One region of the Kocuria palustris genome, then DNA from elsewhere that is predicted to be linked to it. Evidence: riboswitches for the same ligand, from Rfam matches in the RefSeq annotation. Region 1 holds a riboswitch; each other region holds the start of a gene.

Region 1 (7,400 bases):
CGCGCGGACGGACAAGCAGGACTGGAGGGACACGGTCGCCCAGGCCTTCGGCGACTCCGCCGGTCCGGCCGTCGAGCGGACCCTCCAGACCACGGAATGGGTCACCGCCGATGCCTCCTCCCCGCAGGAGCTGGCCCAGCTGCTCGAGCACGCTGACGACGGCCGCGTGGTGCTCTACTTCGCCCTCGCCCCGGCCGTGACCGGCAAGGTGCTCGACGCGCTGAGCGAGATCGAGCTGCCCCAGGACCTCTGGCTGGCGCTCGAGAAGCCGATCGGCACGGACGAGGACTCCGCCCGCGAGCTCAACCGCCTGGCCGATCGCCTGGTCCCGGCCGACCGGATCCTGCGGATCGATCACTTCCTGGGCGAGCCCGCCGTGCTGGATCTGGTGGGCCTGCGCTTCGCGAACCGGATCATCGAGCCGCTGCTGCACCGCGATCTGGTCGAGTCCATCTCCATCACGTTCGACGAGACGCTCGGCCTCGAGGGCCGAGCCGGCTTCTACGACGCCACCGGCGCCATCCGCGACATGCACCAGTCCCACCTGCTGCAGGTCATGGGCGTGCTGATGATGGACCCGCCGTCGTCGATCGCCGATGGCGAGATCCCGGAGCTGATCTCCCAGGTCCTGGCCCGCACCAGCGTGATCGGCCCGATCGAGCAGAACATGGCCGCGGGTCGGTACACGGCCGGCAGCATCGATGGCCGCGAGCTGCCGTCGTACGTCGACGAGGAGGGCGTGGATCCCGCCAACGGCACCGAGACCTGGGCCCGGCTCACGGTCGAGGTCGACAGCTGGCGGTGGCAGGGCGTGCCCGTGCACCTGCGCTCCGGCAAGGCCATCGGCTCGCCGCATCAGGAGGTGCTGGTGCGCTTCCGCCCCGTTCCCGCCGGGGCCCGGGAGTTCGGCGACCCCGCCGGCGACATCCTGCGAGTGGACCTGGCCACCGGCGAGATCAGCCTCGAGCTCAGCGCGGGCGGCCCCTTCGACCCCCGCGGGACCTCGCGGGTGACCCTGTCCTCAGCCACCCCCGAGTCGCCCTTCTCCGCCTACGGCTCCGTGGTGCGCCGCATGCTCGACGGCGACCGCTCCTTCAGCGTCAGCGCCCAGGCCTCGCAGCACTGCTGGCGGATCGTGCAGCCGGCGATCGACGCCGTGGCGGACGGCCTGGTGCCGCTGCAGGACTATCAGGCGGGCTCGGAGGGCCCCGAGACGATCTGATGTCACACACCTGCGCGCAGCGGACGCCCCCGCCCGCTGCGCGCAGGCACGCCGGACGATCCCACCCGTGAGACGCGGATCACGGGGCGCATCGTCCGACGCTCGCGAAGGCTTCCGCCGAGGCCCGGAACTCGCCCTCGGGGTGGCCTAGTGTGTCGCCATCAGATCGTGACGTGCAGCACAGGCGCCCGAGGCCGATCCCCCGGCGCCCTCACCACCAGGAGGCCCCCATGGGTTCCGGATCCTCGCCCGCGACCAGTCGCGGACGCCATTCGCAGAGCACCACCGCTCCCGCAGCGCCCGGGGCAGACGGCCCCCAGGACTCGAACCTGAAGGCCCACATGAAGGGCCGCCACCTGGTCATGATGAGCCTCGGCTCGGCCATCGGCGCAGGCCTGTTCGTCGGCTCGGGGGCAGGCATCGCCGCCGCCGGGCCGTCGGTGCTCGTGTCCTACGTCGTCGCCGGGTTCCTGATCATCCTGATCATGCGCATGCTCGGCGAGATGGTCGCCGATCACCCCACCTCCGGCGCCTTCTCCGTCTACGCGGGCCGAGCCGTCAGCCCGGCCGCGGGCTTCGCCGTCGGCTGGCTGTGGTGGGTGCAGCTGATCATCGTGATCGCCGCCGAGGCCACCGCGGCCGCCCAGATCCTGGTCTCCGCCTGGCCCATCGCCCCGCAGTGGCTGCTCGCGCTGATCTTCATGATCATCTTCACCGCCATCAACCTCATCGGCGTGGGGCAGTTCGGCGAGTTCGAGTTCTGGTTCTCGCTGCTCAAGGTCGCCGCCGTCGTCGTCTTCCTGGTGATCGGCGGGCTGTTCGTGATCGGCCTGCTGCCCACGGCCGAGGCGCCCGGCCTGGCCAATCTCACCGCCCACGGCGGCTTCATGCCCAACGGCATCGGAGGCGTGGCCGCCGGCCTGCTGATCGTGGCCTTCGCCTTCGGCGGCATCGAGATCGTGGCCGTGGCGGCGGCCGAGACCGAGGACCCCGAGAAGAACGTGGGCCGGGCGATCCGCACCATCGTGTGGCGCATCCTGATCTTCTACATGGGCTCCGTGGCCATCATGGTCCTGGCCATGCCGTGGAACGACGAGAACCTGCTGGCCTCCCCGTTCGTGGCCGTACTCAACACCGCGGGGCTTCCGGCCGTCGCCTCCATCATGGCGGTCGTGGTGACCGTCGCGCTGCTGTCGTCGCTGAACGCCAACCTGTACGGCGCCTCGCGGATGATCTTCTCGCTGTCCCACCGCAGCCTGGCACCGGCCGCGCTGAGCAGGACCAACCCCCGCGGCGTGCCGGTGGCCGCGGTGCTGGCCTCGGTGGCCTTCGGCTTCGTGACGGTCGGGCTGAACTACCTGTGGGCCGAGGAGATCCTGGGCATCCTGCTCAACATCGTGGGCTCCACCCTGATCGTCATCTGGACCATGACGATCGTCTCCCACCTGGTGCTGCGCCGCCGCGCCGAGCGCGAGGGCCGCGAGCTCGTGCTCAGGGCCTGGGGCTACCCGGTGCTGTCCTACGTGGCGCTGGCGGGCATGGTGGCCGTCGTGATCCTGGGCATGACGGTGCCCGGCGTGCGTCAGCAGATCCTGCTCACGGCGGGCCTGTTCGCTCTCCTGTGGATCATCGGCGCTGTGCTGGCCAAGCGGCGCGGCGTGACCCGCTTCCGCGCCCCGGAGGAGTTCGACGACCCGGCAGCGATGCCCCGCTGACCCTCCGTTCCCCCACCCCCCCCACCCCGCCGAGTGGATCCCCCGTTGCGCTGTTCGGGCGAACAGCGCAACGGGGGATCCACTCGGCGGCTTTCGTGGGTTGGGTGCGACGCCCGCGGCATGGCAGGATGATCGGCGTCACCATCACGAGCGACCGAGAGACCTTGGCTCGAAGACGTCGCAGCAACCATGCGGGGATCCGTCCCCAGCGCAGAGGTGCTCCCGCCAGGACCGATGGAAAGGACGTGCCTTCGCGCATGCTGAACACCGACCGCATCCAGACCACCCACGTGGGCTCCCTGCCCCGCACCCCCGAGCTGCTGGCCGCGAACGATGCCTACCAGGCCGGCACGATCTCGTGGGAGGAGCTCGTGGCCACCATGCAGCAGGGCGTACGCGACATCGTCGCCCGGCAGTCCGAGATCGGCATCGACATCGTCAACGACGGCGAGTACGGCCACACCATGTCCAGCTCCGTGGACTACGGCGCCTGGTGGAACTACTCCTTCTCCCGCCTGGGCGGGCTGAGCCCCTCCGACGAGGACCGCTGGGACCCGAACGCCGGCGCCAGGCGCTCCTCGCCCGGCAATACCGTGCTGACGTCGTTCGCCGATCGCCGCGACCGCCAGCGCTTCGCCGAGGCCTACGCCGATCAGTCCTCCGGTATCCTCACCGCCCGCAAGCGGGTGGCCCAGCCCAAGATCACCGGGCCGCTGACCTACACCGGCCACGACGCCGTGCAGGCGGACATCGCGAACCTCAAGTCCGCGCTCGAGGGCTCCGGCGCCGAGCAGGGCTTCATCGCCGCGCTGTCCCCCGGCTCCTGCGCCCGAGTGAGCAACGAGTACTACGCCACCGATGAGGAGCTCGTCTACGCCTGCGCCGATGCCATGCGCGAGGAGTACCAGGCGATCGTCGACGCCGGGCTGATCGTGCAGATCGACGACCCCTCGATCGCCGAGTCGTGGGACCAGATCAACCCGGAGCCCTCGCTCGAGGACTACCGCTCCTTCATCCAGCTGCGGATCGAGGCGCTGAACCACGCGCTGCGCGGGCTGCCGCAGGAGCAGATCCGATTCCACCTGTGCTGGGGCTCCTGGCACGGCCCGCACACGACCGACCTGGAGCTCAAGCACCTGATCGAGCCCCTGCTGCAGATCGACGCCGGCGGCTACTCCTTCGAGGCGGCCTCCGCCCGTCACGGCCATGAGTGGCGCGAGTGGGCGGATGCCGGGCTGCCCGAGGACAAGGTCATCATCCCGGGCGTCGTCTCGCACTCCACCAACGTGGTCGAGCACCCGGAGCTGGTGGCCGAGCGCATCGAGCGCTTCGCCTCCGTCGTGGGCCGCGAGCGCGTCATCGCCTCGACCGACTGCGGGCTGGGCGGCCGTCTGCACCCGCAGATCGCCATGGCCAAGCTCGAGTCGCTGGCCGAGGGCGCGCAGATCGCCTCGAGCCGCCTCTTCTGACCCCTCTCCCCACCTCCGAGTGGATACCCCTCTCACACAGAACGGAACCTCTTCATGCACCGCTCCGAGAACCGCATCCTCACCACCCACGCCGGCTCCCTGCCGCGCACCGATCAGCTGATCGAGGCCAACCGCGCCCGCACCGGCGGACAGGACTACGACCAGCTGCTCACCGAGTCCGTCGTCGACGTCGTCCAGCGCCAGAAGAACCTGGGGATCGACGTCGTCAACGACGGCGAGTACGGCCACGCCATGTCCGAGGACACCGACTACGGCGCCTGGTGGCACTACATCTTCGACCGCCTCGACGGGCTGGGCCCCGGCTCGGTCGATCTCTGGAGCCAGACGGCGGTGCGCTCCGAGCCGGGTCAGGTGCGGCTCACGAGCTTCGGCGACCGTCGTGACCGACAGCGCTTCCAGGACGCCTACACCGACCCCTCCAGCGGGATCTCGACCGGCAATATGCCGCCGTTCCCCGAGTTCGTGGGCCCGATCCGCTATGTCGGCCAGGAGGCCGTCGCCCGGGACATCGCCAACCTCAAGCGCGCGCTGGAGATCACGGGCGCGTCCGAGGGCTACCTGGCTTCACTCTCGCCGGGGTCGTGCGCGCGCCTGGAGGACAAGCACTACGGCGACGAGGACGAGGTCCTGCAGGCATGCGCCGAGGCCATGCGCGAGGAGTACCGGGCGATCACCGACGCCGGGCTGATCGTGCAGATCGACGACCCCTCGATCGCGGAGAACTGGGATCAGATCAACCCCGAGCCGTCGGTCGAGGACTACCTGGCGTTCACGGCCAAGCGCGTGGAGGCGATCAACTACGCGCTCGAGGGCATCCCCGCCGAGCAGGTCCGGTTCCACCTGTGCTGGGGCTCCTGGCACGGCCCGCACACCACGGATCTGGAGTTCAAGCACCTGGTGCGCACCATGCTGCAGATCAACGCCGGCGCGTTCTCCTTCGAGGCCGCCAACGCCCGCCACGAGCACGAGTGGCGCGTGTGGGAGGACGTCTCCCTGCCCGAGGACAAGCTGATCATCCCGGGCATCGTCTCGCATGCGACCAACGTGGTCGAGCACCCGGAGCTGGTGGCCGAGCGCATCGAGCGCTTCGCCTCGGTCGTGGGTCGCGAGCGCGTGATCGCCTCGACCGACTGCGGTCTGGGCGGGCGCATCCACCCGCAGATCGCCGCCGCCAAGCTGGAGGCACTGGCCCAGGGCGCCGAGATCGCCTCGTCCCGCCTCTTCTGAGCCTCCCCGCACACGCCGAGTGGGTACTCAGTTGCGCTGAGAGGCAGAACAGTGCAACTGGGGATCCACTCGGCGGAAGGAGAGGGGGTCAGAGCTCCTTGAGGAAGCAGGTGATGCGCACGGTCGAGATGCGGCGATTGTCCGCCTCGGCGCGCACCACCACCTCGTAGGTCGCGATCGAGCGCCCGAGCTGCAGCGCCTCCGCCGTGGCGATGACCCAGCCGCTGCGGGCGGAGGCATGGTGGGTGGTGCTGACCTCGAGCCCCACGGCCACGCGCCCGAGCCCCGCACCGTGGATGAAGGCCCCCATGGAGCCCAGCGACTCGGCCAGCGAGATCGTGGCCCCGCCGTGCAGCAGGCCCACGGGCTGGCGGTTGCCCTCGACCGGCATGCGCGCGACCACCCGCTGGGCCGAGGCCTCCAGGTACTCGATGCCGAGCTTCTCGCTGAGCTCGCCGCCGTGCGCGTTGAGCGCGGCCGCCTTGTCCGAGGCCTGCGCCAGATCTGCCAGGGCCTGCGGGATGCCGGACTCCGAGAGCTTCTGCGCCCCCTCCGCGATCCGCTGCGGGGACGGGGTCACGCGGCGCGCATCGGGCGGGGTGGGATCCTCGTGGGCTGCCGGGGACCGATCCTCGGCGGGCTGCTGATGGGGAGCGGTCATGACATCTCCTGGGGCTGTGCGATCGGCGCAGCGGCGCCGCGTGTGATCCGCTCCACACGGTAGCCGAGTTCGCCCCGTGGGCCGACTCACGGCATCGCCCCTGGACCGCGCAGACGCACAAAGCGGATGATGCGTCACGCACTTGCGGTCGACCCCCGGCCGCGCGGAGACCTCAAGGAGACAGCTGTGAAGATCGGCATCATCGTGGGAAGCGTTCGTGACGGGCAGGCCGGCGCCTCCGTGGGCGAGTGGGTCCTGCGCCACGCCCAGGCCAAGGGCGGTGCCGAGTTCGAGCTCGTGAGCCTCAAGGACTTCGACCTCCCGGTCTTCTCCTCGGCCACCCTGCCCGCCATGGCGGACAAGTCCTACGACTCCGAGCAGGTCCAGGCCTGGTCCCGCGTGATCGACGACCTCGACGGCTACATCTTCGTCACCCCGGAGTACAACCACGGCGTCCCCGGCGGCTTCAAGAACGCGGTCGACTCGCTGGGCTCCGAGTGGAACGGCAAGGTCCTCGGCCTGGTCGGCTACGGCGCCGTGGGCGGCGTGCGCGCGGTCGAGCAGTAGCGCCTGATCATGGCCAACTTCTCCCAGACCGTCGTGCGCGCCGCCGTGGATCTGAGCATCTTCACCGACTTCGCCGACGGCGCCGTGATCGACTCCGACCCCAAGGTCACGGCCCTGAACGGCGTGCTCGACGAGGTCATCGCCGCCGGCGCCTGATCGCACCCCGGCGGCCCCGAGCACCTGCGCTCGGGGCCGCCGTCGTCGTCACGCGCTCGGCGAAGCGGGCCCACCGGCACCCTCCCGGGCCACTAGCCTGGCGGTATGACCGACAGCACCGCCGCACCCGGACCCGCTCCCGCCGAAACGCCGGAGGAGGCCATGACCTCCCTGGACGCCACGACCTTCGATCGCACGGTCCGCCCGCAGGACGACCTCTTCCGCTACGTGAACGGCCCGTGGCTGCGCGAGGCGCAGATCCCGGAGGACAAGGCGCTGATCGGCGCTTTCGTCGTGCTGCGCGACCGCGCGGAGGAGGCGGTGCGCGAGATCGTGACCGAGGAGCCGGGCGAGGACCCGGA
Region 2 (7,400 bases), 710 kb from region 1:
GAGCGCGCCCCGCGCTTGCCGGCCGGCAGCTTCGCGTTGCCGGGCCGGGAGGTCCGGCGCACCACGAGCACGTGCTCGATCGCGTTGGTGCCGGCACACGCTTCATCTGCCTGGGCCTTGACCGGCACCACCTTGCCGCGGCGGTTCTGCCCGTCGGTGGTGACCAGGACCTTGGCGCCGGTGTCCTCGACGCGGAAGCGCAGCGCCTCGGCGGAGAAGCCTCCGAAGACCAGTGAGTGCACCGCCCCGATCCGGGCGCAGGCCAGCGTGATGATCACGGTCTCCGGGATCACCGGCAGGTAGATCACCACGCGGTCGCCCTGGACCACGCCCAGCGACTCCAGCGCGTTCGCAGCCCGGGCCACGGCCTTCTGCAGGTCGGCGTAGGTCCAGGTCTGGCGGTCGCCGGGCTCGCCCTCGAAGTGCAGGGCCACGTGCGAGCCGCGCCCGGCCTCCACATGGCGGTCCACGCAGTTGACGGCGACGTTGAGCTTGCCGCCCTCGAACCAGGCGATCTCGGGTACCGAGTAGGTGGGGCTGCCGTCGTCGTCGGTGCCGATCCGCTGCGGCTTGTCGAAGCGGTGCGTCGTGTGCCACGGCTGCGCCCAGTCCAGGCGGGAGGCCTGCTCGGCCCAGAAGGCCACGCGCGCCTCATCGGAGATCCGCGCGGGATTCGGCGTGGGGGCCAGGGGATCGGAGTAGGACTGCGTTGCGCTCATACGGGTGCTCCTTGCGGGGTGCCCGCGGCTGCGGGCGGGTTCTCGGAACGGGTCGAGGACGGCTTCCAGGGTCTCAGGTCCGGCGCACTGCGCCCCAGCGGGCCTGGACCCAGCGCTCGAACAGCCCGAGCAGGGCGTCGGTGAGCTTGCCCAGGATCGCCAGCAGGACGATGGCCAGCAGCAGGCGGTCGGTGCGCCCGTTGTTCTGGGAGTCGGTGAGCAGGAAGCCCAGGCCCATCGAGGAGCCGAGCAGCTCGGCGGCCACCAGGAACAGCCAGGCCTGGGCCAGGGCCAGGCGCAGGCCGGAGATCACAGAGGGCATGACCGCCGGCAGCTGGACGGTCAGCAGCAGGCGCAGACCGGAGAAGCCGAAGGATCGGGCGGCCTCCACGAGATGGCGGTCGACCTCCCGCAGAGCGGCCGAGACCGTGGTGAACACGGGGAAGAACGCGCCGATGGCCACCAGGGTCACCTTGGAGTTCTCGCCGATCCCGATCCACAGCAGCAGCAGCGGCACCCACGCCAGCGACGGCACAGCGCGCAGCGCCCCGATCAGCGGCGAGCCCAGGGCGCTGGCCCAGGGGGAGAGCCCGATCAGGGCGCCCACGGCCAGCCCGAGCAGCGAGCCGATCACGAATCCGACGACCACGCGCTGGGTCGAGATCCCGATGTGGGTCCACAGCGCCCCGTCGGCCAGCAGCTCGCCACCGGCCTGCAGGACCGCCAGGGGACGCGGCAGCTGCACCGGGGAGAACGTGCCGTTCGTGGACAGCAGCTGCCACAGCGCGAGCAGTGCCACCGGCAGCAGCAGGCCCAGGCCGACCCGGGCCCAGGGGCTGCGCAGGATGGAGCCCCGCGGGGCGGGGGTGCGGACCGAGCGCTGCGAGTCCGGACGCTGGGAGCCGGGACGGTCGGAGCCCGCGGGCTCCGGAGCCTCGGAGGCTGGTGCGGAGGTGGTCGTGACGCTCATGCGCTGTGCCCTTCGATGATCTCGGCCGCGCGATGGGCGCTGGCCTCCTGCGCGAACCGCGCGTCGAGGATGGTGTCGATGGCCTTCTGGACGGTCTCCAGGTCGGGGACGTCACCGGTCTCCACGAGGATCGGGGCGATGCGCTCGAGGACCTCGAGCTGGTCGTCGCCGGGGACCGGGTCGATGTCAAGGTGCGTGCGCTCCCAGACCCGCTCGGCCGTCGTCGTCTCGATCTCGGAGGCCTCGGCCAGGATCGCGATGCCCTCCTGGGGGTTCTCCAGCGCCCAGGCGCGGGCGTGGGCGTAGACGTCCACGACCATCTGGGCCCCGCGCGGGTTGATCTCCAGGAACAGCTCGCGGGCGTTGAGGAAGCAATAGGTGTTGAAGGCCAGGTCGCGCTGGAACAGCACCGCCCCGTCCTGCTCGGCGCCGGCCATGATCGGGTCGAGCCCGGACCAGGCGTCCACCTGCCCGCTGGTCAGGGCGGAGCGGCCGTCGGCGTGCTGGAGGTTGACCACGGTGGTCTCGTCGAAGCCCATATCCGCCGCTGATAGCGCCTGCAGCAGGAAGAAGTAGGGATCCGTGCCCTTGGTGGCCGCCACCGACCTGCCGCGCAGATCCTCGACCGAGCGCAGGGGCGAGTCCGCGGTGCGCACGAGTGCTGCCCACTCCGGCTGGGAGCAGATGTCGATCGCGCGGATGGGGGAGCGGTTGGTGCGCGCCAGCAGCGCGGCCGAGCCCGCGGTCGAGCCGATGTCGATCGCCCCGCCGCGCAGGAACTCGTTGGCCTTGTTGGACCCGGCCGAGAACGTCCAGTGGACCTCCTGGCCGCCCTCGGCGGCGACGGTCTCCAGCCAGCCCTTCTCGCGGATGATCAGCGACAGCGGGTTGTAGGTCGCGTAGTCCAGGTAGATCTCGGTGTCCGAGCCGGCGGCCATGCCGCGGCCCGGGCCCTCGCCCTCCATGACGCACCCGGACAGGGGCGCGGCGGCGGCCCCGACGGCGGCCAGGCCCAGCAGGCGACGACGCGTCAGCCCGCTCATGCCTCCACGCCCAGCAGGCCGAGCAGGTGCCTGCGGGCACCCGTCAGCTCGGGATCATCGCGATGGCGCGGGCGCGGCGAGTCGACCGTGAGGATCTCCTGGATGCCCGCCGGCCCGCCCTCCGGCGGCGTCCCGAGCACGACCACGCGGTCGGAGAGCACCAGGGCCTCCTCGACGTCGTGGGTGACCAGCAGGACCGTCGTGGGATCGGCGGCGTGGATCTCCAGCAGCAGGTCCTGCATCTTCAGGCGCGTCAGTGCGTCGAGCGCGCCGAACGGCTCGTCGAGCAGCAGCACCTGCGGGTTGCGCGCCAGCGCCCGAGCCAGCGAGGCCCGCTGCGCCATGCCTCCGGAGATCTCCGACGGGCGATCCTCCGCATGCCTGGACAGCCCGACCAGCTCGAGCAGGTGGGCCACCCGCTGCTCGGCCTCGAGGCCGCGCACGCCGCGCGGCAGTCCGAGCGCCACGTTGCGGGCCACGGTGCGCCACGGCAGCAGCCGCGGCTCCTGGAAGCCCACCGCGCAGCGGGGGTCCAGGCCGCGCACGGGCGCGTCGTCGATCAGGACCCGGCCGGCCGTGGCGGTGCCGAGACCGGCCACCGCGCGCAGCAGGGTGGACTTGCCGCAGCCCGACGGGCCCAGCACGGAGACGATCTCCCCGGGGCGGACCTCGAAGCTGACATCGGCCAGGACGTCGCGCCGGCGGCCCCCGGAAGACGGGAAGGACTTGCCGACCCGGTCGAAGGTCAGGGAGGCGGCATCGACCGTGCTCAGGGCGGACGGGGGTGCAGAGATCATCACATCACTCCATCGGTCCTGGCATTAGCACCTTGTGCCGCGGATGGACGGCACTGGTTGCTGCGGCGTCGACGAGCCAGGTCTCTCGGCCGCTCCGGATGGGAACCGGGGGTCATTCAATGCCCTGGTCCGGGGAGACAGCAAATCGGAGGACGAGCGGGGCAACGCGCGGCACGGGCTTCGCACTGTCGCCTCAGGTGTGCATGTGATGACGCTCACACGATCAAGAGTTCCGGCCCACAGCCCTGGCTGGCCGGACGGCAACCCTCTCCCGTAGCGGGGTGCCCCAGGTGAGGATCGGGCCGCTCGCTAGACCGCGTGCGGCAAGTACGGCGCACGCACGCGCTGGACCCGCAGGTTGGCCGCGGTATGAGCGGCGCACGGGGCGTGGGTCTGTACTTCTCAGGAGCAGCCTTCTATGGCCAAGCGGATCTCCCTGAACGCCTTCGACATGACCTGCGTGGATCACCAGAGCTTCGGGCTGTGGCGCCACCCGCGCTCGCGGGCCACGGAGTACAACACGATCGAGTACTGGACGCACCTGGCCCAGGTGCTCGAGCGGGGCCGCTTCGACGCCCTGTTCCTGGCCGATGTGGTTGGCATCTACGACATCTACCGCAACTCGGCCGCCCCCTCGATCGCCGACGGCGCGCAGGTCCCGGTCAACGATCCGTTCATGCAGATCTCCGCCATGGCCGCGGTGACCCAGAACCTCGGCTTCGGCGTGACCAGCGCGGTCACTTACGAGCAGCCGTACACGCTGGCCCGCAAGTACGCGACGCTGGATCATCTGACCCGCGGGCGCGTGGGCTTCAACGTGGTGACCTCCTACCTGCCCTCGGCCGCCGAGAACCAGGGTCTGCCCACGCAGATCGAGCACGACGAGCGCTACGAGCTCGCCGAGGAGTTCCTCGACGTCTGCTACAAGCTGTGGGAGGGCTCCTGGGAGGACGACGCCGTCGTGAAGGACGTGGAGCGCGGGATCTACGCCGATCCGGCCAAGGTCCACCCGATCCAGCACCAGGGCAAGCACTTCTCGGTGCCGGGTGCGGCGCTCACCGAGCCCAGCCCGCAGCGCACGCCGCTGATCTTCCAGGCCGGGGCGTCCTCGCGCGGTCAGGCCTTCGCCGGCAAGCACGCAGAGGCCGTGTTCATCGGCGCCCTGCGCCCGGACCTCACCCGGTACATGACCGACCGGATCCGCGACAAGGTCGAGGCCGAGGGGCGCGATCGGAACGACGTGAAGATCTACGCGATGCTCTCCGTCGTGGTCGACGAGACCGACGAGAAGGCCCAGGCCAAGTACCGCGAGTACCAGAGCTATGCCAACCTGGAGGCCTCGCAGGCCATCATCGGCGGCTGGTCCGGGCTGGATCTGTCCAAGTTCCAGGAGGACGAGGTCCTGAACTACGTCAAGACCGAGGCCATCCAGTCCTTCCTCACTCCGTTCACCATGCAGGACGGGGCCAAGCAGTGGACCCGCGAGGAGATCGCCCGCCACTGCGCGATCGGCGGCATGGGCGATGTGGTCGTGGGCTCGCCGCAGACCGTGGCCGATCAGCTCGAGACCTGGATCGACGAGGGCGGGCTGGACGGGATCAACCTGGCCTACCACGTGTCCCCGGGCTCGTTCGAGGACTTCGTGGAGCACGTGGTCCCGGAGCTGCAGAAGCGCGGCCGCTACCGCACGGACTACGACGGGCCCACCCTGCGCGAGAACGTCTACGGCGCCGGGCAGACCAAGGTGCTCGACACCCACCCGGCGGCCAAGTACCGCGGGGCCTACGTGGGCAGGCCGTCCACGGCGGACACCCCGTCGCGGGATCTGTCGCAGAGCTGAGCAGGCCGGCAGATAGAGGGCCCCTGGCGAGCATCTTCTGGATGTCCATCAGGGGCCCTTCGCTAAGGAGGGGCCTCAGTCATGATCGCGGAGGATCGCTGGGAGCATCCCGAGCTCGTCCAGCCGGCGTACGACGTGGATCGTGATCGGGCTCCGGCGCAGGTCCACGGCGTAGCGCCGCGGATTCGAGAGGATCTGAAGGTGTCCGGTGCTGACGAGTCTGCGCAGGCGCTGACTGCGCGTCGAAGAGCTTCCGGGGATCACCTCCGAGAAGTCGCCGGCGCGACAGGTCCCTCTGCGCGCGGCGTATTCGATGATGTCGGCCTCTTCTGAGGTGATCACCGCGGCGGAGACCGCGGCTCTCAGCGCAGGCACGATGATTCCGTCCACGACGAATGCCAGGTCGGCCAGTTGGACGACGGTGCTGAGATCAGCGCGCAGGCCGTGGATGACATAGGCGCACCAGGCAAAGAGATCATCGGGCTCCAGGCTGTCGGCGCGAGCGAGATGCTCGTAGTACGACTGCCGATCCGCTCCGAAGACGGCGGTGGGGTTCACGGGACGTGCACTGGCGGAGGATGTGTACCCCTGGTTCACCAGCATGGCGTAGGTGAGCAGACGAGAGACTCGCCCGTTCCCATTGCTGAAGGGGTGGATCCAGGCGAACCTGTGATGCACCAGCGCGATCTGCAGGAGTTGCTGCTGCGGTGGCACTTCGCACTGCGCGAAGTCCAGGAGCTGGTCCATGTCTGCTTGAACGGCTTCCGGGCCGGGAGGCTGATGCTCAGCGCCTGAGATCGCGACAGGGATCCTCCGGTATGCGCCGGGCGTCCGATCGCCCTCCCGCTGGAGATCTGCGACTGCCAGATGATGGAGGTCTCGAACAAGCTGGTGGTTGAGACGCAGTCGACCTTCGCGCGCCAGCTTGTCGATGTGATCCGTTGCATCCTCGAGCTGGAGGATCTCCTGGATGGCGTCGTCTGCTCGCTGGCCAGTGACGCGAGCGGTTCGGGTGCCCTGGATCGCCTCGGCCACGGTGGTCCGATTCCCCTCGATCCGTGCGGACATCATGCTGGTCAGGTGCTGGAACAGCCCCCGAAGCTCCAGGGTGAGCGGGTCCAGGGAGTGCTCCGTGCGGAAGTCCACGCGGACCCGCTCCACCTGGATCAGGTCTGTGACCAGCTCATGGTCGAACGGGACATCGGGGAAGACGATCGGCTGCATGCGCGAAATTTTACCGCGCCCCTCTGAGAGTTTAAGAGTGTCGCCACGACTTCCCTGCTATGGCAGTGATGCAGGGCCGAAGCATGCGTCCGGAATTTTAAATTTCAGGTTCCGAGAGTTGTGTCAGCGGCTCTGCGCGGTGCCTCACGTCACGTGCACGAACGGGCGGTCCTGCTTGCGCGGCACAGCCCGGCGCAGGACCTCGTGCACGGCCGTCGCCGTCTGACCGCGACCGAGGAGCAGGAAGCGCAGGGAGTTCACCAGCGGTGAGCCGTCGGACCACTCGAGGTAGAGGTGCGACGGCTGCCCCGTCCGGTCCCGGACGGCCAGGGCCACGCCGGCCAGGCAGGTGGGCACCGACGAGCCCTCGGCGCGCAGGACGCGGTGGCCGTCGATCTCGTGGGCGCTCACGCGCAGCCGGTCCTCGAAGTCCGATGGATCGCGCAGGGTCACCTCCACGAACAGGACGCCGTCGGCCGAGGGAAGGCGATGCCATTCGCGCTCGTCGCGCAGCTTTTCGGCCAGGTCGGGGTCGCTGAGCAGGAGCTGCTGGGCCTGGGCCCCTGCTGCGCCCAGCTGGGTGCGCGGCCGGTGCGCGATCAGCCGCACCGTGCGGCCGCGGCAGCTGCGCAGCCAGTCCTGGGAGGTCTCGTCGAAATCGATGCTGCGGATCCGCAGCTCCGAGGCCCGCCAGACCCGGGAGGCGAACGACGCCGCCAGCAGGGCCGCGATGAACACGAGGGCCACGTGGAGGCCATCGGGGCGGCTGATCATGTTGTCGGCGGTCGTGTAGGCGATCACCACGGT
Region 3 (7,400 bases), 460 kb from region 1:
GTGGACGTCGCGCTCGGACTCGACGATCGCCGCGAGCAGGTTGTGCGTGGCCGACACGTTGTTGTCCACGGTGTAGCGCTTGGTGCGCGAGCTCTTCATGGAGTACGGCGCCGCACGCTGCTCGGCGAAGTGCACGACGGCGTCCGGCTGGTCCTCGCTGATCAGCTGCAGCAGGCCCTCGTAGTCCTCGGCGACATCGAGGTGGTGGTGCTCGATGACCTTGCCGGAGACCTCGGTCCAGGCGCGCAGGCGCTCGACGAGCGGGCGGATCGGGGTCAGCGACTGCGCGCCGAGCTCGTCGTCGATCCGACGGCGGGACATGTTGTCCACGGTGATGACGTCGTGACCTCGCTCCGAGAGGTGCAGGGCGGCAGGCCAGCCGCAGAATCCGTCGCCGCCGAGGATCGCAATCTTCACGTCATCTCCGTTTCCGTGCGCCTCTCGGCGCGGGGATCGGAAGGATCACGACGCCGAGCCGAGCGGGCTGGTGCTGTAGAAGGTCGTCGTCCACCCTGCAACCCCGGAATGAACCGACGGTGAACGAGCGGCATGCGAGGGCTGGTGCGCTCGAGCCGCCCGCGGGAGGGGGGACCTCCTGATTGTGTCATCTGCCTCCGACGGGTGCGCAGAGCGACGGCTCCGGCGCGGGCCGGATCAGGCCGGGAGCCGGCTCTCTCGGAGGCTCAGGGTCTTCTCCGCTCGGGCGGCCGGTGCGGGCTCCGGGCCCAGGAGCTGCTGGCGGACCTCTTCCGTGGGCAGGGACTCGCCTGGGGCGATGAACACCGAGGCCAGGTCCTGGACGTCGCACGGGGTCAGGCCCTTGGAGGTGGGCTCCCAGCCCTCCGGGATGAGGTGGCGCTGCTGCGTGCCGCACTTCTGGCAGAAGTACTCGACGCGTCCGCCGGAGCGGACCGCGCAGCGCAGCACGCGGCCCATGATCCGTCGCAGCCCCGGGACGCGGCTGCGCTTGCGGGTGGAGGGCAGGAAGACCCGGAACTTGAGGTAGAGATCGGTGGTGCACTCATGGCACATGGGGGAGCGGGGCGTCTTGTGGTATTGGGGAGATCCCAGCCGGCCCAGTCTGGTGCTCGTGACAGTCACTGCTGCTCCTGCGCTGATCGTCGGAATTGCGGGGAAAGGTCTCCGACGTCATCGTGGTGCGACCCGAGTCCAGATTAGGCGATCCGCTGTGCCGCGTACAGACCCACCGGGGGAAGCGGAGCTGTCTCTCAGCCCTGGCACAGCGCGGATCCAGGCGGATTCATGCCCGATCCGCCATATCTAAATGACTCTTGGGTAACCGTAACAGCGGAGGCCTTCCGGCAGAAGGCCTCGGGGCGATCCGATGCCCCTGACCTGCGGAAGATGACGCTCTGACGTCACAATCGCGCTGCTGCGCTCCCGGGCACCCGCCGCGCCCCCTGCGATGCCGCCGCCGTGTGACGATCGGAGACGTGACGAAGCTGAGCACCTCCCGCGGCCGGCGCGCTGCGCAGACCATCCCTGCGCAGCGCGATCTCGCGCTGGATGCTGCTCGGGTCGCTTGCCTGATCGCCGTGGTCGTGCTCCACATCCTGCTGGTCACGCTCACGACGGATCCGAGCACGGGCGCGCTGCGCAGCGTCATGGCCCCCACGGAGGCCTCTTGGTACGCCCCGGTGTCATGGCTCGTGCAGGTCATGCCGCTGTTCTTCGTGGTGGGAGGGTGCGCCTCGGCGATCTCGTGGTCGCGCCAGTCGGCGGAGGGCGTCCGCGGGCCGGCCTGGGTGCGCGCCCGGCTGCTGCGCCTGGTCGTGCCGGCGAGCGCTGTGTGGGTCGCCCTGGCGCTGGCCGGCGCCCTCGCGGCGCTCGTGGGGATGCCCGCCGACTGGGCCTCGATGGCGCTGCAGGGGCTCGGGATGCACCTGTGGTTCGTGGGCGCCTACACCGCGTGCCTGGTCGGTGTGCCGCTGCTGCACGGGCTGCACGATCGCCGGCCCGTTCTCACCCTGGCTGCGCTGGTGGGGCTCAGCGCTGCGATCGAGGTGCTGCGCATCGCCGCGGAGCGGCCGTGGTGGGGCCTGCTCGGCTTCGCCCCGGTCTGGCTGGCGATCCATCAGATCGGCTTCTTCCGCCACGACGGATCCTTCGCTCGTGCCTCGGCAGGAAGACTGCTCGGGATCACGGCCCTGTCGGTCCTGATGATGCTCTGCCTGACGAGCCTGCCCTGGTGGGGTGCGGACGGGCTGTCGGCCCTGAACCCGCCCACGCTGTGCATGATCGCCCTCGGCGCGGCTCAGGCCTGCGTCCTGCAGCTGTGCTCGCCGGCTCTCGAGCGGCTCATGCGATGGCGTCCCGCGCAGGCCGTCGCCTGGGTCGTCGGCGCGCGGGCCACGACCCTGTACCTGTGGCACCTGCCGGTGATCGTGGCCGTGATGGCGGTGTGGTGGCTGCTCGGCGGCCCGGATCCGGTGCCCGGCTCGGCGCAGTGGTGGCTGTGGCGCCTGCCGATCGGGCTGCTGTGCTGGGCGATGGTCCTGCTGGTCGTGCGTCCGCTGGGCGTCCTGGAGGCCGTGGCGGGGCGGATCGTCGCCCGCGAGCCCGAACCGGAGGGGCCCGCAGCCGGAGGATCGCCCTCGGGTGAGCGGCCCTCGAGCGCGCCCCGAGCCGACGGATCCGCGCCGCTGCGAGCTTCGAGTCCCGATCGCTCCTCATCGCCGGACGGACGGGCGTGGGTCCGCATCCTCGCCGCGGCCGTCCTCGTCTTCTCCGCAGCCGTGCTGGAGGTCCGCTTCCTGCTCGGCATCCCGCTGGCCCTCGGCGGCGCGGCGGCCATGGTCGCGGCGGTCCTGCTGCTGGTCCCGCCCGCACGGAGGTCCTGACGGCTCGATCGGTGTGGTGCTAGTATTGGACCGGCTTCACGAGACACAGCTGCCAAGCTCCGACTTGGCTGTGCACCAACCCCATGTTCAAGGGTGGTTCGGATGACGAAGCGGCCTGCACCTGACGCAGCGCACGAACAAGCTCCGGCGGGACGTGCAGGTCAAGAGCACCCCGTCACGGAAGACACCTCTCATGACGTCCTCGCCCTGCGACGAGCTCAAGAGCTCGACCTCGCTGGCCACACGCCAGATCCACGCCGGCCGGACAGGATCCGATCCGGGCGCCCCTGCCGCCCCCGTCCAGGCCACGCTGCCGGTGCCGATCTACCAGTCCTCGGCCTTCGAGTTCCCGGACCACGCGGCTGCCGCCGCCATGTTCGCCCAGACCACCCCGGGCTTCACCTACTCCCGCACGGGCAACCCCACGGTCGCCGTCCTGGAGCAGAAGGTCGCCGATCTTGAGGGCGGAGTGGGGGCCGTGGCCATGGGCTCGGGGCAGTCCGCCGTCGCCGCGGCCCTGCTCGCGCTGATCAGCACGGGCCCCGGCAAGCACCTGGTGGTCTCGGAGAAGATCTACGGCGGCACCGTCGACCTGCTCGGTGACACGCTGGCCGATTTCGGCGCGACCGTCACCTACGTCGATCCCGCTGACCCCTCGGCCTGGTCGGAGGCGATCACGGAGGACACTCGGGGCTTCTTCCTCGAGTCCATCGGCAACCCGCTGGCCACGCTGGCGGATCTGGACGCGATCTCCCGCATCGCCCATGAGCGGGGGATCCCGGTGATCGTCGACTCGACCCTGGCCACGCCGATCCTGTACCGACCCTTCGAGCACGGGGCGGACATCGTGGTGCATTCGGCCACCAAGTTCTTCGGCGGGCACGGGACGTCGCTGGCCGGCGTCGTGATCGACTCCGGTCGATTCGACTGGGAGGCCGAGGCCGCTCGCTGGCCGCAGTTCACCGAGCCGCGAGCGCGCTGGGGCGGGATCAGCCTGTGCGAGAAGCTGCGCGGCGGCTCGCCGTTCCTGCATCTGTGCCGGGCCAAGTTCGTGCACGACCTGGGTCTGACGCTCTCGCCGTTCAACGCCTCCCAGATCATCCAGGGCCTCGAGACGCTGGACCTGCGCATGCGCCGCCACTCGGACAGCGCCGCTCGCATCGCCGAGTTCCTGAGCACGCATCCGGCGGTGCGCTGCGTGCACCACCCCCTGATCGAGGGCTCCGCCGATCGGGAGATCGCCGAGCGCGACTTCCCCCAGGGCGTCGGGTCGGTCTTCGGCTTCGAGCTGGAGTGCTCGGATGCCGCAGTGGCCGGATTCGTCGACTCCCTGCGGCTTTTCAAGCTGGTGGCCAACATCGGCGACGTCCGCTCGCTGATCAACCATCCCGCGGCCATGACCCACTGCCGTCTCTCGGAGGAGCAGCGACTGGCCGGCGGGATCAGCTGGCAGACCCTGCGGCTGTCGATCGGGCTGGAGGCGGTCGACGACCTGATCGCCGATCTGCAGTCCTCGCTCGATGAGCTGCTGCGCGTCGAGGCCGCGCGCGGCGCTGAGATCCCGGCCGCAGAAGGTGCCCCGGGATCGTCGACGGACGGCGCCCCGGTGCGCTCCGAGGACGAGCCGAGCGGCGCGCGCCGCGACCAGCGCCAGGAGGTGCAGGCATGAGCGGGTTCACCACGCGCGCCGTCCACGCCGGCCAGGAGCCGGACCGGCTGACCGGTGCGGTCATCCCGCCGGTCTACCAGACCTCCACCTTCGTCCAGGACGGCATCAACGTCCTGCGCGACGGCCACGAGTACTCCCGCGGCTCCAATCCCACCCGCAATGCCTTCGAGGAGCAGCTGAGCGCGCTCGAGGGCGGGCAGCGGGCCTTCGCGTTCGCCTCCGGGATCGCGGCGGAGGATGCGCTGCTGCGCTCGGTGCTGCGCCCCGGAGACCATGTGGTCCTGGGCGCCGACGGCTACGGGGGCACCAACCGGCTCATCACCAGGGTCCTGGCTCCCTGGCAGATCCGGCACACGCCGGTGGACGTCACCTCGCTCGATGCGGTCCGCGGGGCTGTGGAGGCGGGCACGCGGGTGATCTGGGTCGAGACCCCCACGAATCCGCTGCTGGGCATCGCCGATCTGACGGGCATCGCCCAGATCGCCCAGGATGCCGGGGCGCTGCTGATCGTGGACAGCACCTTCGCCTCGCCGTACCTTCAGCGTCCGCTGGAGTTCGGCGCCGACGTCGTCGTGCACTCCACCACCAAGTACATCGGCGGGCACTCGGACGTGCTGGGCGGGGCGGTCGTCGTCTCGGACCGGGCCTGGGAGGTCGAGGCCGTGGGCGGCTTCTCGCCCGGAGGAACGCTGGCCGAGCTCGTGGGCTTCCAGCAGTTCGCCGGCGGGGCGGTCGCCGGGCCCCAGGACTGCTTCCTGGCCGCGCGCGGGCTGAAGACCCTGTCGCTGCGCATGCAGCGCCATCAGGAGACCGCAGGCCGGATCGCCGAGTGGCTCATCGGGCGCCCAGAGGTGGCGCAGGTGCTCTACCCCGGACTGCCCGAGCACCCCGGTCACGAGCTGGCCGCACGGCAGATGGACGGCTTCGGTGGCATGGTCTCCTTCCGCGTGCACGGCGGAGAGGCTGCGGCCCGGCGCTTCGCGGAGTCCACGAAGATGTACAAGCTCTCGGTCTCCCTCGGCGGGGTCGAATCGCTGATCTGCTGGCCCTCCGAGATGACGCACGGATCCGTGGCCGGCACGCCGCTGGCGGTGCCGGTGGATCTGGTCCGGCTCTCCGTCGGGATCGAGGACCTCGACGACCACCTCGAGGACCTGGAGCGTGCCTTCGGTGCCTGACGGGCGCTGCGCTCGCCCGGCTCGGCGACTGACAGGCGGCGCGCTCATCAGGCACTGCGGCTGACGCGGCGGCCTCCCCGGCTCTGCCTACACTGGGGGCAGCAGCCTCGTCGCGTTCGGCTCGGCCGTCGCGCGGGTCCCCATGCAAGCGCCATATGAAGGAGCCTTCATGAGCTCGCAGGATCCCCAGAACCCGGCCTCCGGATCGGACGGCCGCAACGCCCCGGGCGGACAGCAGCACGAGGCCCCCTCGTTCGGGCAGGGCGGCGACCGCCAGCAGTCCGGGCAGCCGTCGTGGGGCCCGAACCAGAGCCAGCCGGGCAGCCAGCCCTCCGGGGACCCCGGCGCGCAGCAGGGCTACGGGCAGCCGGGCTACAGCTACCCCGGAGCCGGGCAGCAGCGCCAGCATCCGGACTACGGAGGCCAGGGCGCCTACGACCAGCCGCAGGGCGGCGGACAGCAGTACACGGCCCAGGGCAACTACGGGCAGGCCACCTTCCAGCAGGGCGGGCAGCCGCTGAGCCCCTCGGACGCCCGGACCTGGGCGCTGATCTCCCACATCGCAGCTCCGGTGCTGTTCCTGTTCTCGGCCGGCTGGATCGGATTCGCAGCACCGCTGATCATCTGGTTCATCTTCAAGGACCGCGACCCGCTGGTGCGCAATGCCTCCGCGGGCGCCTTCAACTTCAACGTCATCGTGTTCGCGCTCAACGTCGTGATCTGGATCCTGGCCATTCCCACCCTCGGCCTGGCCCTCTTCCTGCTTCCCTTCCTGGGCATCCTGTCGATCGTGTTCGCCGTCCTCGGCGCCATGCAGGCGAACAAGGGCCTGGCGTACAAGTACCCCATGCAGATCCCGATCCTCAGCTGAGACCGGATCCTCCGGCACCCGTCGTGCACGGCGGCCGGAATTCCACGACGACGGCCGGGCCCTCCGCTGCGGAGGGCCCGGCCGTTGCGCGTGCGGGGACATGAACGCACCATGGTGCTCATGAGCGACTTCGACACCTCCGGGCGCGCCGCCCGACGAATCCCCGAGCCGACTCCTGCGCCTCCGCGCGGCATGGAGCTGCCGGAGCCCGTGGCGCGCATGCACCGCTGGGTGGAGACGCCGCTCGGGCGCATGGTCGTGGCTGTCGGCCCGCACGACGGCCGGCCTGCGATCACGGGATGCTGGTTCGAGGACCAGAAGCACTTCCCGGACGACGAGACCCTCGGCATGGAGGGTGATCATGCCCTGCTGAGCGAGGCGCAGGAGCAGCTCGAAGACTGGTACGCCGGTCGGCGACGCGGCTTCGATCTGCCGCTGACCCTCGACGACCGGCCGCAGCCCCTGCGCCCGCGGGTGTGGAAGGCGCTGCAGGAGATCCCGTTCGGGACCACCACCACCTACGGCGCGTTGGCGCAGCAGCTCGGCAATCCCGGGATGACCCAGGCGGTGGGACAGGGGGTGGGCCGGAATCCGTGGTCGGTGATCGTGCCGTGCCACCGGGTGCTCAGCTCTACAGGGGCGCTGACCGGCTATGCCGGCGGCATCGAGCGCAAGCAGGAGCTGCTGGAGATGGAATCCCGACGCTCAGCGCGTTGACGGACCGGGGACCCGAGCGGCGACGTCCGACAGCGGCTGCGCCCGAGGGCGTAGAACAGCCCGATCCACGGGGCGGGCCCATGTCGGGTCAGGAGGTTGGCCGC

The links. A riboswitch is a leader RNA that binds a small molecule or an ion and turns the genes downstream of it on or off. The one in region 1 is predicted to bind S-adenosylmethionine.
Region 2: linked by a shared signal. The riboswitch ahead of JOE55_RS09340 (LLM class flavin-dependent oxidoreductase) and the one ahead of JOE55_RS06105 (cobalamin-independent methionine synthase II family protein) in region 1 are both predicted to bind S-adenosylmethionine.
Region 3: linked by a shared signal. The riboswitch ahead of JOE55_RS08240 (O-acetylhomoserine aminocarboxypropyltransferase/cysteine synthase family protein) and the one ahead of JOE55_RS06105 (cobalamin-independent methionine synthase II family protein) in region 1 are both predicted to bind S-adenosylmethionine.

Annotation. Positions count from the first base shown of each region.
Region 1 covers NZ_JAFBCR010000001.1:1,387,564-1,394,963, forward strand. The annotation lists gene JOE55_RS06095 (glucose-6-phosphate dehydrogenase) at 1-1,222, shown strand, start outside; gene JOE55_RS06100 (amino acid permease) at 1,453-2,937, shown strand; SAM riboswitch class I at 3,076-3,178, shown strand; gene JOE55_RS06105 (cobalamin-independent methionine synthase II family protein) at 3,195-4,406, shown strand; gene JOE55_RS06110 (cobalamin-independent methionine synthase II family protein) at 4,461-5,654, shown strand; gene JOE55_RS06115 (PaaI family thioesterase) at 5,743-6,315, opposite strand; gene JOE55_RS06120 (NADPH-dependent FMN reductase) at 6,502-6,882, shown strand; gene JOE55_RS06125 (hypothetical protein) at 6,892-7,038, shown strand; gene JOE55_RS06130 (M13 family metallopeptidase) at 7,144-7,400, shown strand, end outside.
Region 2 covers NZ_JAFBCR010000001.1:2,093,166-2,100,565, forward strand. The annotation lists gene JOE55_RS09320 (AMP-binding protein) at 1-719, opposite strand, end outside; gene JOE55_RS09325 (ABC transporter permease) at 793-1,689, opposite strand; gene JOE55_RS09330 (aliphatic sulfonate ABC transporter substrate-binding protein) at 1,686-2,732, opposite strand; gene JOE55_RS09335 (ABC transporter ATP-binding protein) at 2,729-3,529, opposite strand; SAM riboswitch class I at 3,528-3,634, opposite strand; SAM riboswitch class IV at 3,751-3,865, shown strand; gene JOE55_RS09340 (LLM class flavin-dependent oxidoreductase) at 3,948-5,369, shown strand; gene JOE55_RS09345 (Fic family protein) at 5,445-6,404, opposite strand; gene JOE55_RS09350 (APC family permease) at 6,738-7,400, opposite strand, start outside.
Region 3 covers NZ_JAFBCR010000001.1:1,842,848-1,850,247, forward strand. The annotation lists gene JOE55_RS08225 (NAD-dependent epimerase/dehydratase family protein) at 1-417, opposite strand, end outside; gene JOE55_RS08230 (hypothetical protein) at 655-1,101, opposite strand; gene JOE55_RS08235 (acyltransferase family protein) at 1,455-2,861, shown strand; SAM riboswitch class IV at 2,896-3,005, shown strand; gene JOE55_RS08240 (O-acetylhomoserine aminocarboxypropyltransferase/cysteine synthase family protein) at 3,055-4,530, shown strand; gene JOE55_RS08245 (cystathionine gamma-synthase) at 4,527-5,708, shown strand; gene JOE55_RS08250 (DUF4870 domain-containing protein) at 5,878-6,579, shown strand; gene JOE55_RS08255 (methylated-DNA--[protein]-cysteine S-methyltransferase) at 6,700-7,296, shown strand.